DNA from 2 places in the Kitasatospora sp. NPDC094019 genome. Region 1 is predicted to be linked to the other one. Evidence: riboswitches for the same ligand, from Rfam matches in the RefSeq annotation. Region 1 holds a riboswitch; the other holds the start of a gene.
The links. A riboswitch is a leader RNA that binds a small molecule or an ion and turns the genes downstream of it on or off. The one in region 1 is predicted to bind cyclic di-AMP.
Positions count from the first base shown of each region.

Region 2: it holds a riboswitch for cyclic di-AMP, as region 1 does, so the genes downstream of both, ACIQ9P_RS20605 (transglycosylase family protein) here and ACIQ9P_RS29470 (peptidoglycan DD-metalloendopeptidase family protein) in region 1, are expected to answer to the same signal.

Region 1 covers NZ_JBIWIF010000016.1:37,536-40,738, forward strand. The annotation lists gene ACIQ9P_RS29465 (MFS transporter) at 1-1,193, opposite strand, end outside; cyclic di-AMP (ydaO/yuaA leader) riboswitch at 1,505-1,668, shown strand; gene ACIQ9P_RS29470 (peptidoglycan DD-metalloendopeptidase family protein) at 1,672-2,691, shown strand; gene ACIQ9P_RS29475 (DUF2470 domain-containing protein) at 3,097-3,203, opposite strand, start outside.
Region 2 covers NZ_JBIWIF010000008.1:325,293-328,495, reverse strand. The annotation lists gene eno (phosphopyruvate hydratase) at 1-612, opposite strand, end outside; gene ACIQ9P_RS20605 (transglycosylase family protein) at 919-1,761, opposite strand; cyclic di-AMP (ydaO/yuaA leader) riboswitch at 1,767-1,915, opposite strand; gene ACIQ9P_RS20600 (cytochrome P450) at 2,147-3,203, opposite strand, start outside.

The DNA of each region.
Region 1 (3,203 bases):
ATGCCCGCGTGCCGCACCTCGACCGCCGCCAGCACGGTCGCCGTCAGCGGTGCGACCAGCAGCACCATCCCGCTCCCCATCACCGCGACGGCGGGCAGTACGTCCGTCCAGTAGGAGGCGTCGGGCCCGATCCGCAGCATCAGCAGCACGCCGACCGCGCACAGCAGCGGGCCCACGGTGAGCGGCAGCCGCGGGCCGATCCGCTTGCCGAGCCGGCCCGCCCGGGCGGAGAGCGCCAGCATGATCACGGTGATCGGCACCAGGGCGAGTCCGGAGACCAGCGGGGAGAAGCCGGAGACGATCTGCAGCTGGACGACCAGGAGGAAGAAGACCCCGCTGAACGCCGCGTACACGGCGAGGGTGACCAGGTTGACGGCGGTGAACAGCCGGGAGGAGAACAGGCCCAGCGGCAGCATCGGCTCCGGGGTGCGGCGCTCGACCACGACGAAGGCGGCGCCGAGCAGGAGCCCGGCCGTGCCGGTGACCCAGACCGCGGGGGAGAGGCCGCTCCCGGCGGCGGTCAGCGCGTAGGTGATCGAGCCGAGCGCCAGGGCGGCCAGCACCGCGCCGAGCACGTCGAAGCGACCGGTGGAGGTCTCGTCCCGGCTCTCCGGGACGTGTCGGGCGGTCACCAGGACCACCATCGCGGCCAGCGGCAGGTTCAGCAGGAAGATCCAGCGCCAGCCCGGGCCGTCCACCAGCCAGCCGCCGAGGAACGGGCCGACCGCCGCCGACACACCGCCGAAGCCGGACCAGAGGCCGACCGCCGCCGAGCGGTCGTCCGGATGGAACACCGCCTGGAGCATCGCCAGCGAGCCCGGGGTCAGCAGCGCCCCGCCGATGCCCTGAACGGCGCGGGCCGCGATCAGTACCTCGATGGTCGGCGCGGCGGCGCAGGCCGCGGACGCGGCGGCGAACCAGACCACGCCCAGGAGGAAGACCCGGCGCCGCCCGTACCGGTCGCCGAGCGCGCCGCCGAGCAGGATCAGGCCCGCCAGGGTGAGCAGATAGGCGTTGAGCGTCCATTGCAGGGCGTCGAGTCGGGCGCCCAGATCGGTGCCGATCCGGGGCAGTGCGACGTTCACGACGGTCCCGTCGAGCATCGCCATGCTGGAGCCGAGCACCGTCGCCAGAAGTACCCAGCGGCCCTGCGCGGTGCCCAGGCGCAGGGGGGCTGCATCGGTGGTGGTCACGGCCCATGGTGAGGCTCCCGGGGGTGACGTGACAAGGGTCACCGGGGGTGTGTCGGGGATGTCCGTTCCGTGAGTGATCGTGTGCGGACCGGTCACGACTTCGGCGGAGGGTGGCGGATCACGTGCGCGCAGTGAATGGATTGTGTGCGTACTGTGCATGCCTTTCATGCGGAGCGTCACGGTGTTCCGGACTTTGGTCCCGGAAAACGGAGATCGACATTGCTTCACCCGAACGGATGGGTTTTAGTTCAGCGACCGCCCGGCGTCAGCCCGGGTGGCCACCGGGTGGAACGCCTAGTCCTGCCGCTGCCCGGTGGTACGCAACGAACTCTGTACGGCAGGAGCGGGGGACCCACAGGTAAGTCGCCGGACCCGAATTGACGGTCCGGCTTGGGGTGAAGCCGCATTTCTCTGCGGCCGGGCAACTCCAGCCCGAACCCGACAGCTCACCTCGCAGGCGTCGGAGAGGACAGCTTCCATGCCCGCACAGGCACGTCGTATCGCCATGCCCCGCGCCGTCCGCATCGGTATCGCCACCGCCGTCACCGGCGCCGCTTTCGCCCTCCCGCTGGTGACCACCGTCACCGCCCAGGCGCACGAGGCCCCGGCCGCCGGCCACGCGCAGCGGAGCAGCACCTGGACCGGCGCCACCAGCGCCGATGCCACGCCGGCCGCCGCCGCTCCGGTCGCCGAGGCGGCCCCGGCCGCTCCCGCCGCCGAGGCCGCTCCGGTCGACTACAAGGTCGTCGGCGGGGACACCCTGTCGAAGATCGCCGACGCGAAGAACGTCGAGGGTGGCTGGAAGGCGCTGTTCGAGCACAACCGCTCGGTCATCGGCGCCGACCCCAACCTCATCTACCCGGGCCAGCAGCTCGCGCTCGGCGCCGAGGCCGCGAAGCCGGCCGCTCCGGCCGCGCCCGCCACCAAGGCGCAGACCTCGCAGGACTCGGTGAAGCCGGCCGCTCCGGCCGCCAAGCCCGCCAAGCCCGCTCCGGCCGTGAAGCCGGCGGCCCCGGCTGCCAAGCCCGCCGTTCAGGCCGTCGTCGCCCCGGTCGCGAAGCCGGCCACCCCGGCCCCGGCCGCCGCCACCTCGGGCTTCTTCGCCCCGCTGGCCAACCCGAAGCTCGGCACCGCCTACGGCGTGGCCGGCTCGATGTGGGCCTCCGGCCACCACACCGGCGCCGACTTCGTCGCCTCCACCGGCACCCCGCTGCGCGCTGTCGCGGCCGGCACCGTGGTGAAGGCCGGCAACGGCGGCGCGTACGGCAACGAGGTCGAGATCAAGCTCGCCGACGGCAAGTACGCCGAGTACGCGCACCTGTCCTCGATCGGCGTGTCCGTCGGTCAGACCGTCACCGCCGGCCAGCAGATCGGCCTCTCCGGTGCGACCGGCAACGTGACCGGCCCGCACCTGCACTTCGAGATCCGCACCGGCTCGGAGTACGGCTCGGACATCGACCCGATCGCCTACCTGCGGGCGCACGGCGTCGCGCTCTGACCTTCGGTCGGAGCATCTGCCACCGCTGGGTGCGGGGCGAAACGACCTCCCGGGATGGTCATGTCGGGTGACCGCTCGACCGGTGGTCGCCGCACCTCAGCGGATCGACGGGCGCGGGACACGCCCGTCCTGCCGACCGGCCCGGCCCGCGAGACTTCTCTCGCGGGCCGGGCCGGTCGTCGTCGTGTCCGGGGGCGGGGTTCCGGGTGTGAGCGGTTCGAGTGTTCGGCAACTCTCCGTCGGCGTGGGGCGGGGAGTTGATCGAGGGTCAGGACAGTTGGCGCGGTGCGGGCCGATGCGGGCCGATGCGGGCCGATGCGGGCCGATGCGGGCCGGTGCGGTGCGGTGCGGGTCTGTGCGGTGCGGCCGGTCCGGGCCGGTCCGGGCCGGCCCGGGGCGGCGGGTTCAGGACCGGTGGACGGCCGGCTCCTGCTCGGCGGCGGACAGCAGTTGGTGCACCCGGTGGCCGAACTCGTCCGCGTCGCGGGCGGGTTCGAGGAAGACCAGCCGGA
Region 2 (3,203 bases), on a different contig from region 1:
GTCGCCCAGACCGGTGGAGAGGCCGCGCTCCTTCAGCACGCCCTTGAGCGTGTGGTAGACCTCGACGCCCCAACGGACGGCCTCGGAGAAGGACTCCGCGCCGATCGGAGCGATCATGAACTCCTGGATGTCGACGTTGGAGTCCGCGTGCGAGCCACCGTTGAGGATGTTCATCATCGGGACCGGCAGGACGTGCGCGTTCGGGCCGCCGAGGTAGCGGAACAGCGGCAGGTCGCTGGCCTCGGAGGCGGCGTGCGCGACGGCCAGCGAGACGCCCAGGATGGCGTTGGCGCCGAGCGAGGACTTGTCCGGGGTGGCGTCCAGGTCGAGCATGGCCTGGTCGATCAGGCGCTGCTCGGTGGCGTCGTAGCCGACCAGCTCGGGGCCGATCTGCTCGATGACGGCCAGGACGGCCTTCTCGACGCCCTTGCCGAAGTAGCGGTTCTTGTCACCGTCGCGGAGCTCCAGGGCCTCGAAGGCACCGGTGGAGGCACCCGACGGAACAGCGGCACGGCCGGTGCTGCCGTCGTCGAGGCCGACCTCGACCTCGACCGTGGGGTTGCCGCGCGAGTCGAGAATCTCACGGGCTACGACGACATCGATGGACGGCACGAGGCATCTCCTAGCGGAAGCAGGTACGGCTGACAGTGGGGTGCCGTCGGCCGGACGATTGCGGAGTCGTTACGACCAGAGCCTAACCGCACGGGCTGTCCGGGCCACGTCGGCCTCGGCTCCGTCTCAGCGTGTGGCCGTGCTACCCACCGGTAGTTCACCTGGTCGCCCGGCCCCGGACGCCCCCGGGTGGACGAACGGGGTGGAACGGGCCGGACCGGGCCCGCCCGCCCGGCCGCCCGGCCGCCCGCGTGCCCACCTCGGACGACGGGCGGACAAGGGGCGGGCGGGGGGTGCGCGGGAGCGTCAGCCGAGGGTGAGGACCTGGCCGGGGATGATCAGGTCCGGGTCGCCGCCGACCGTGCCGCGGTTGCCGTCGTACAGGGCCTGCCAGCCACCCTGCACGCCCTGCGTGGTGGCGATCCCGGCCAGCGTGTCGCCGGAGCGGACGGTGTAGCCCTGACCGTCCTGCGGCTGCTGGACCTTCGGGGCCTGCTGCTGCGCGTACTGCGGGGCCTGCTGGGCCGTCGGCTTGGGGGCCGCGTGCTTCGGCGCCGCCTTGGGTGCCTGCTGCTCGGCCTGGGCCTGCTGGGCCGGCGACTTGGGCGCGGCGTGCTTCGGGCCCGCCTTGGGTGCCTGCTGCTCGACCTGCGCCTGCGGCGCCCGGGGCTTCGGGGTCTGCTGCTCCGGGGTCTGCTGCTGCGGCTGGGCCTGCGGCTTCGGGGCGGCCGGCGCGGCGTCGGCCGAGGCGTCGACCGCCGCCGGGGCACCGCCCTTGCTCAGGCCGGCCTTCTTGGAGCACACCGGCCAGGCGCCCGGGCCCTGCGAGGCCAGCACCTTCTCGGCGACGGTGATCTGCGCCGCCTTCGACGCCTGGTTGGCCTGCGGCGCGTAGGCGGTGCCGCCGAACGCCTTCCAGGTGCTGGAGGTGAACTGCAGGCCACCGTAGAAGCCGTTGCCGGTGCTGATGCCCCAGTTGCCGCCGCTCTCGCACTGGGCGACCGCGTCCCAGGTCGAGGCCGGGGCGGCCGAGGCGCCGGTGGCGCTGAGGATCGGCAGCGCCAGTCCGACACCGGCGACACCGGCGACGGCGATGGCCTTCTCGGTCTGGGTGCGGCGACGATGACGGCCGTTTCCGACGAGCAGCATGAAGAAGTCCCTCTCCGCACGCCTGCGAGGTGAGCTGTCGGGTTCGGACCGGGAGGTGGCCCGGCCGCGCGGAGGCGGCTTCACCCCTAGCCGTGGGAGACGGCGCAAGACCTGGTTCCCCCGCCCCTGCCCAGGGTTCTGGTCGGTTTCCGGTGACGCGGCGGGCAGGACTCGGCGTTCCGCGCACGGGACCCGCTTCCGCGGGCTCCCCGGAGAGTAGACAGATCTTCAGAGCAATCACAAGCTCATATCGCCGCTATCACACGGAAATCACGTCAGACGATGGATTGCCCACCAACCGAAGAGGTATGTCCTGATTGATGGAGGTTCACACCCCCCGGAACTGCCCTGCGAGACCTCCGCGTCGGCGTGTCGTGAGTCCCCCTCAGGGGACTGCCGAGGGGTCCGCGGAGGTTGCCGCCGAAGTCGGTTCCGGCGTGAACTCCACCGGAAGTTCACGAAGTCCGCGCATGATCAGACCACCGCGCCAGCGCAGTTCCTCCGGATCCGCGGCGAGCCGGAGGTCCGGCAGCCGGGTCAGCAGGGTGGACAGCGCGGCCCGCCCCTCCAACCGCGCCAGCGGGGCGCCGATGCAGTAGTGGATGCCGTGCCCGAAGCCCAGGTGCGGATTGTCCGCCCGGGCCAGGTCGAGGGTGTTCTCGTCCGCGAACCGCGCCGGGTCCCGGTCCGCGGCGGCGAGCACCACAAGCACCGGGTCGCCGACCGGGATCTCCACTCCGCCGATGGTCAGCGGACTCGTCGCGAACCGCCAGGTGGCCATTTCCACCGGGCCGTCGTAGCGCAGGAGTTCCTCGATCCCGGTCTCCAGCAGCGCGCTCTCGCCGCGGCCGATCGAGTCCTGCAGCAGGGCCCGCTGACCCGGATTGCGCAGTAGCGCGTAGACGCCGTTGCCGATCAGGTTGACCGTCGTCTCGAAGCCCGCGAACAACAGGATGAAGGCCATCGCCGCGGCCTCGTTCTCGGTGAGGTGCTCACCGTGGTCGCTGGCCCGGATCAGCCCCGAGATCAGGTCGTCGCCGAGGTCGGCGCGCTTGCGGTGGATCAGCTCCGCGAGATAGGCCCGCATCCGCTTCACCGCCCTTCCCACACCGCCGCGTTGGCCGCCGCCGTGCCGGATCATCATCCCGGCCCAGTCCCGGAAGTCGTCCTGGTCCTCGGCCGGCACCCCGAGCAGGTCGCAGATCGCGTAGATGGGGAGCGGGAAGGCGAACTCGTGGATGAGGTCCGCGGATCCGCGCGCCGCGAAGCCGTCGATCAGCCGGTCGGTCAACTGCTGCACCCGGGGCTCGAAGGCCGCCACCCGGCGCGGGGTGAACGCCTTCGACACCAGGCGGCGCAGCCGGGTGTGGTCCGGCGGGTCGATGTTCAGCAGGTGCGTCATCAGGTCGGCCTGGCGCTCGCCCGGGATGCCGACCCGGCCG